2 regions of the Cobetia sp. BMC6 genome follow, and region 2 is predicted to be linked to the other one. Evidence: riboswitches for the same ligand, from Rfam matches in the RefSeq annotation. Region 2 holds a riboswitch; the other holds the start of a gene.

Region 1 (3,405 bases), on a different contig from region 2:
CATGATCGAGCCGCCGCGCGAGACGATGCCGGTCACGCGACTGGCAGTCAGCGGCACATAGCGCAGCAGGACGCCGGCGTGGATGGTGAAGTAGTCGACGCCTTGTTCGGCCTGCTCGATCAGCGTGTCGCGGAAGATCTCCCAATCGAGGTTCTCGGCCACGCCATCGACCTTCTCCAGCGCCTGATAGATCGGCACCGTGCCGATGGGCACGGGAGAGTTGCGCAGAATCCATTCACGGGTCTCGTGGATGTTGGCGCCGGTCGAGAGGTCCATCACGGTGTCGGAACCCCAGCGGATCGCCCAGGTCATCTTGTCGACCTCTTCCTCGATGGAGGAGGTGACCGCCGAGTTGCCCAGGTTGCCGTTGACCTTCACCAGGAAGTTGCGGCCGATGATCATCGGCTCGCTTTCCGGGTGATTGATGTTGGCGGGAATGATGGCGCGGCCGCGTGCGACTTCCTCACGCACGAATTCGGCGGTGATCTCGTCGGGCAGGTTGGCGCCGAAGCTGTGGCCCGGGTGCTGGTGGCCCAGAATGCTCTCGACGGCTTCGCTGCCCTGATATTCCTCACGCAGCGCGATACGACGCTGATTCTCGCGAATCGCGATGTATTCCATCTCCGGCGTGATGATGCCCTGGCGCGCATAGTGCAGCTGGGTGACATTCTTGCCCGGCAGGGCACGACGCGGGCGATGGTCCAGCTCGAAGCGCAGTGACGACAGGCGCAGGTCGGCCTGGCGCACGCGGCCATATTCACTGCTCAGCTGATTGAGCTGTTCGGTATCACCGCGTTCCTCGATCCACTTTTCGCGCAGCGGTGCCAGACCCCGGCGAATATCGATCTCGACCGCCGGGTCGGTGTAGGGGCCGGAGGTATCGTAGACGACGATCGGCGGGTTCTCTTCCAGACCGCTGGAGGTCTGGGTCGGAGAGCAGACGATCTCGCGCATCGGCACGCGGATGTCCGGACGGGAGCCTTCGATATAGATCTTGCGCGAGCCGCTCAGCGGCGCGATGGCGGCGGCGTCGACTTGTGCTTCGCTGGCGAGGTGGCGGCTGCCATCCTTGCGAACGGCGCGCGCGCGTGCCTTGGGGGCAGACTCAGGCTGCGAGGCGAGCGGTGACTCGGCGGCGTTGGTGGCTTGCGGGTCTTGTGTTGTCGGGGCAGTGCTCATGCAGGTCTCCTCAAAGGGCGACGTCACGGCTGACGTCATCATGGGAAGACCGTGCGCAGGGAGAGGATGGTCGTCGCCGACTCCTTGCCAACAGGTGGCCCGGGAGCGAGGCGGCCGCGCGCAGCGGCTGGCCATCAGCTTGATTCCTACGCCGGTCCTAACCGGTTCAGGTTCCACGGGACCCCTTGCTGGCAAGCTCGCGCGTCAGGGCGGCGAAGCATGCATGCAGGATCTCAGCCGGTTCCACCGGCACCCCGTCAAGCGTGTGCAGATTTCAATGCGAGAGTGTGTTGCCCGAAGCGTCAGGCTTGCCCCGGGGAGCGTTCTCTCATCCAGGCTCTGTTGGCCTGTCAGTCGTGCCATCCATGGAGGATGGCGTCATCCCGAGCGGCTCATGGCGAGCACCGGGACGTCAGTCTGTGATGACTCAAGCGCGATCGAGACCCATCTGCCAGAAGTCGATCTCGAGTCGCGTGGCGTCACGGAAGACATCGACCAGTTCACCCAGTCGACGCTCCGAGACCTCCGAGAGTCGCGCATCCAGCCATTCACGCTCGGCTTCGACGGCTTCCTTGAAGTCATCGCTTGAGTACATCGCGATCCAGTCCGCGTACGGGTTGTTCTCGATCTCGGTGGTGTCTTGATCGAGCAGCCACTCGGCGATCTCGCCGTAGCCGATCAGGCAGGGCGCGAGCGCCACGTGCAGATCGAGCAGGTCGCCGCGCTGGCCGCAATCGAGCACGTAACGGGTATAGGCCAGGGTGGCGCGCGATTCCGGCAGCTCGCTCAGATCATCCTCGCTGATGCCCCACTCGCTGCAGTAGCCGATATGCAGATCGAGCTCGGTATTGAGGATGGTGTCGAGACTGGCCGTGGCCTGACGCAGCTCCGCGAGGGTGCGGCTCTTGTAGGCGGCCAGCGCCCAGGCACGCGCGAAGTGGATCAGGAACAGGTAGTCCTGCTGCAGGTAATGGCGGAAGGACTCCTCCGGCAGACGACCTTCGCCCAGCTGGCGAACGAAGTCGTGCTCGAGATAGTCACGCCATTCCTCGGCGCAGGCACTGGTCAGGTCGTTGAAACTAGGCATGACGCATCCCTCGGTGAGCGTGCTGACGACCCGTGATGGGGCGGCAGTTCTCTGGCGCAAGCGTGGCCAGTACCGGAACAGGAGCAGGGGAAAAGCGGGGGAGGTGCCGACAGTCACCGTGAGAAAGTGGTGACGTTATCGAGTGGCATCGCTTCACGCTTGATCCCTACGCCGGTACTAGCCGGATCAGGTTCGGCGGGATCGTCATTCACGCAAGGACATTGCCTGCGCATGACATCTCAGCCGGTCTTACCGGCACCCCGTCAAGCTGTGACATATGAGTCACGATGCAGCGAGTGTAACAGCCCTGCGGCGCAGAAGAAGGGCAGTGTGAGCAAAAATGCATACGACTTTGGGAGGCCTGCCGAAGGTGTGAAGAGCCTCAAGCGGGCTTGTGATGAGCCTCGAGCGGGTTCATGGACAGTCTCAAGCGACAATGTCCGCCATGAGCGCCGGCAGGTGGCGCGACAGTCGCGCAAGGTCACGCGGCTCATCGACATCCCAGCTGATCGGCAGGCAAGAGTACGTTCTGCCTGCCCGTGCCAGCCGCGCCAGGGTGTCCCGGCAGACATGGGCGTGGCTCCAGCGGGGCAGCAGGAAGGCTTGCGGGCAGGGCGCCTTGAGGCCGATCAAGCCATAGCCCCCATCCTCGGTGGGCTGCAGGACCGCGTCGTGAGTGCGCAGTCTGTGGGCTGCCTCGCGCAGGCGCTGGCTGTCCAGCGCCGGCAGGTCGGAGCCCATCAGCAATACCGGCCCCTCGGGTAGATGTCGGGCCATGGCCCGGGACATCCGTTCACCGAGGTCCCCCTGTGGCTGTACCTCGAAGGTGAGGTCGGCTGAGGTGTCGACAACGCTTCGCAGCCGGGCTTCCAGCGCCACCTGCAGAGCCGCCTGTTCAGGTGTCTGTCTCGACGGCTCGGCAGCGGGCGTCAGCATCACCACGACCTTGCCAAGGCGCGCGGCGCAGGCCTGGTCAGCGATATGGCACAGCATCCGCTCATAGAGTCGAGCTGCACCCTCGGGGCCGAGTGCGGGGATCAGGCGTGTCTTGCAGTGGCCGGCGATGGGCAGGCGACCGAAGATGATGAGGGTCGGGCGCACCTCTGACGCGGCATCAGTTGTGGGCAAGGTAGGCAACG
Region 2 (3,405 bases):
GAACTGCAGCAGGAAGCTCATGATGCCCGACGCGACGCCGGAGAGCTGACCGGTCAGGATCTCGGCCAGCGTGATGGTCAGGAAGATCGCCATCGGGTCGTTGGTGCCGGACTCGATTTCCAGCGTCGCACCGACACGCTCATTGAGGTGAACGCCCTGGCCTCCCAGCAGCGAGAAGACCGCCGCGGCATCGGTGGAACCGACGATGGCCCCGACCAGCAGGCCTTCGATCAGAGTGAGATCAAACAGCCACATGGCCAGAAGGCCCACCAGGCCACTGGTCATGAAGACCCCGACGGTGGCCAGCACCAGCGCCGGTTTCAGGCCGGCACGAAACGTGGACAGCCGCGTACGCAGGCCGCCATCGAGCAGGATGAGCGCCAGCGCCAGATTGCCGATCATGTAAGCGGATGAGGCGTCGTCGAACTGGATGCCCAGGACGCCATCTTCACCCGCCAGCATGCCAAGACCGAGGAACAGCAGTAGCAGCGGCATGCCAAGACGCGCCGAGACGCGGCTGGCCAACACGCTCAAGGCGATCAGCGTGCCTGCCAGCAAGAAATAATAATTCAGGTTCTCTACCACGAGTGCTCCCCCGCCAAGCCCTACATCAGATCTCGAGTGACGTCCATGACGACTCACCCACAGTATTCCATGTCAGCGAAGGGGCTGCAGAGAAATTTCACACCTTTCATGTACTTGCAGTGTACAGCACGCGAATTTCACGCCAGGCTGCGCGGCGAGACCCAGGCAGGGGCTGCCGCAAGCTCAGCATAGGACCGCGGGCCGAATGCCTCCATCGCCCACAACAGCGCACGGCACAGCTCACGCTGGCCATCAAGATTGATCATGCGCCCATGGCGCGAATAGCCCTTCATGAAGGCCTGACGCTGCTCCGGCGTTTCCAGCAGCAACTCCACCAGCGCCCAGTCGAACTCGATCGGCGCCCACACCAGCGCTTCCCAATCGCTCCATACCCAGCCGGTGGCGGCGCACAGATACTGATCGGCGCGCATGTCCGGCAGACACCACACCGCGCGAGTCGGCGCCGGGAAGGTGCGCTTGAGCAGCGTGCCGAGTTCCGCGCGACGCGGGTGATGGGCCAGAAAGCGCGTGACGCGGGCATTCCAGTGCAACAGCGGCATCGGCTGCGCCAGCGGCTGACCGAAGCCCGACACCGTATCCTGATGCAGGCGACCGAGCTGGTCGCCCAGCAGCTCACAGAAGGTGATGCTGAGATTGCTCGGCTGACCGCTGGACCACGGCAGGTGCCAGATGGGCGCGCCATCGAGACGCCCCAGGAAGGTCAGGGGCAGCGGCGGAATCGGCAGGCGCGCGGGCAAGGCGCCCGCCAGTCGCGTCAAACCCTCCGGCGTCGCCCAGCGATCGGCACCGAAGACCCCGCGCATGGCGTGCCAGAAGGGGTCGTGGTCTGGCCCGGTTCGCGCCAGCTTGATCAGCCCCGGCGTGCCGCCACGCTGGCGCCACAGCCAGTTGGCGCTATCCGGCCAGGCGAGTGCCAGCGGTTCGAGCGGTTGCCCCAGATAGGTCGAGAGCCGTCGAGTCAGTGACTCCTCGGGCCAGCCCCTGGGCACGGGGTGCGGCTCCCCCGTGGCGTCAACTGCGCTCGGCCGTCGCGGGGGGACGGGATAGCTGGAACAGGTCGAGAGATCCGGTGTGTCGGGCATGATGATCTCCTTGGGCAACACGTCTTGTTACAGTCATGTTCAGCATACCCAAGGCGTGCCACATCGGCATAGTCCGTTTCGCCCCACTCAGGAAAGCCAATCAGGAAAGCCACTCAAGAAAGTCGCCGTCTCCCCTGCCCCGACTTGCGTCGGACAAGACACCGGCAAGACAGTGACGTTACACTGTCGGCCTGGATGGGGGTGCCCGAGAATGGGCTGAGAGTCGCAGCGATACGTCGCGCGACAACCCCTGGAACCTGATCCGGTTGATACCGGCGGAGGGAATCCCCGACGCGTGCCCTGCACGGCGCGTCACCTGCTTCCTCCTGCCGGCACGCCGCCTGACCACGGAATTGCCTGTGTCGCTGGGACTCACCCTCAACAACGCACGAATCGATTACGCCGGCCACACGCTGTTCCGCGATATTTCCGCGCGTCTGGAGGCTGGTAGCTGGACGGCACTGCTGGGGCGCTCCGGCTGCGGCAAGAGCTCGCTGCTGCGCCTGCTGGCTGGCCTGGAAATGTCAGATCTCCACCAGCTCGACCTCGCCACCGATGACGGTCAGCCGCTGACCGACCGCGTGGCCTGGATGGCGCAGCAGGACCTGCTGCTGCCGTGGCGGCGCGTCATCGACAACCTGTGGCTGGGCGATGACCTGCGCCGGCGGCCGCGCAATCGCGAACTCGCCCATGAGCTTCTGGCCGCGGTCGGGCTTGAGGGTCGTGAGCAGGCCTGGCCGGACGCCCTCTCCGGCGGCCAGCGCCAACGCGTCGCTCTCGCCCGCACGCTCTATCAGCAGGCGCCGATCGTGATGATGGATGAGCCGTTCTCGGCGGTGGATGCCATCACCCGTCTGGAGCTGCACGATCTGGCCAGCCGCCTGCTCAAGGGCCGCACCGTCCTGATGGTGACCCACGACCCGCTTGAGGCATTGCGCCTTGCCGATCAACTGCTGGTGCTGCGCCCGTCGAGCGCCCCGGGCCACGGCGCCGAGCTTGAGCATCTGCCGGGGCTTGGCGCCGTGCGGCCGGTGCCGCTGGATGACCCGGCCCTGCCGCCGGCGCAGGCGCAACTGATCGCCCGCCTGCGTGATAGCGAGGAGGCCGCATGAAACGTCTGCACGCCATGCGTCACCTCGTCATCAGTACGCTGCTCCTGCTGGGGCTTTGGCAGCTGATCATTGCCGTTACCGCCGTACCGCCCTACATTCTGCCCACGCCCCAGGCCGTGCTCGAGGTGCTGATCCAGAAGGCACCGCTGCTGGCCCATCACGCTGGCGTCACCATCAGCGAGATACTGGCCGGGCTGGTGCTGGGCATCCTGCTCGGGCTTTCCACCGCGCTGGCGCTGGCCTTCATCCCCCGCCTGCGCCGTACGCTGTTGCCGATGCTGCTGATCAGCCAGGTGATACCGCTGTTCGCGATCGCCCCACTGCTGGTGCTGTGGCTCGGCTATGACATGCTGTCCAAGGTAGTGATGGCGACACTGATCATCTATTTCCCGGTCGCCTCCACTGGCTACGACGGCCTGCGCCAGACCCAGCAGGGCTGGCTGGATCTGGCCCACACCCTGGGCGCCAGCCCATGGCGCAGATTGATCCACATCCAGCTGCCCGCCGCACTGCCGGCGCTGGCCTCCGGCATTCGCATGGCCGCGACCGCCGCCCCCATCGGCGCCGTCATCGGGGAATGGGCCGGTGCCAGCCAGGGGCTGGGC

The links. A riboswitch is a leader RNA that binds a small molecule or an ion and turns the genes downstream of it on or off. The one in region 2 is predicted to bind thiamine pyrophosphate.
Region 1: it holds a riboswitch for thiamine pyrophosphate, as region 2 does, so the genes downstream of both, thiC (phosphomethylpyrimidine synthase ThiC) here and MKZ40_RS07240 (ABC transporter ATP-binding protein) in region 2, are expected to answer to the same signal.

The regions. Positions count from the first base shown of each region.
Region 1 is NZ_JAKUMF010000001.1:482,782-486,186, forward strand. It holds gene thiC (phosphomethylpyrimidine synthase ThiC) at 1-1,179, opposite strand, end outside; TPP riboswitch at 1,306-1,446, opposite strand; gene tenA (thiaminase II) at 1,607-2,266, opposite strand; TPP riboswitch at 2,413-2,539, opposite strand; gene MKZ40_RS02075 (TIGR04282 family arsenosugar biosynthesis glycosyltransferase) at 2,693-3,394, opposite strand.
Region 2 is NZ_JAKUMF010000002.1:703,457-706,861, reverse strand. It holds gene MKZ40_RS07250 (potassium/proton antiporter) at 1-585, opposite strand, end outside; gene MKZ40_RS07245 (hypothetical protein) at 723-1,688, opposite strand; TPP riboswitch at 1,876-1,989, shown strand; gene MKZ40_RS07240 (ABC transporter ATP-binding protein) at 2,048-2,800, shown strand; gene MKZ40_RS07235 (ABC transporter permease) at 2,797-3,405, shown strand, end outside.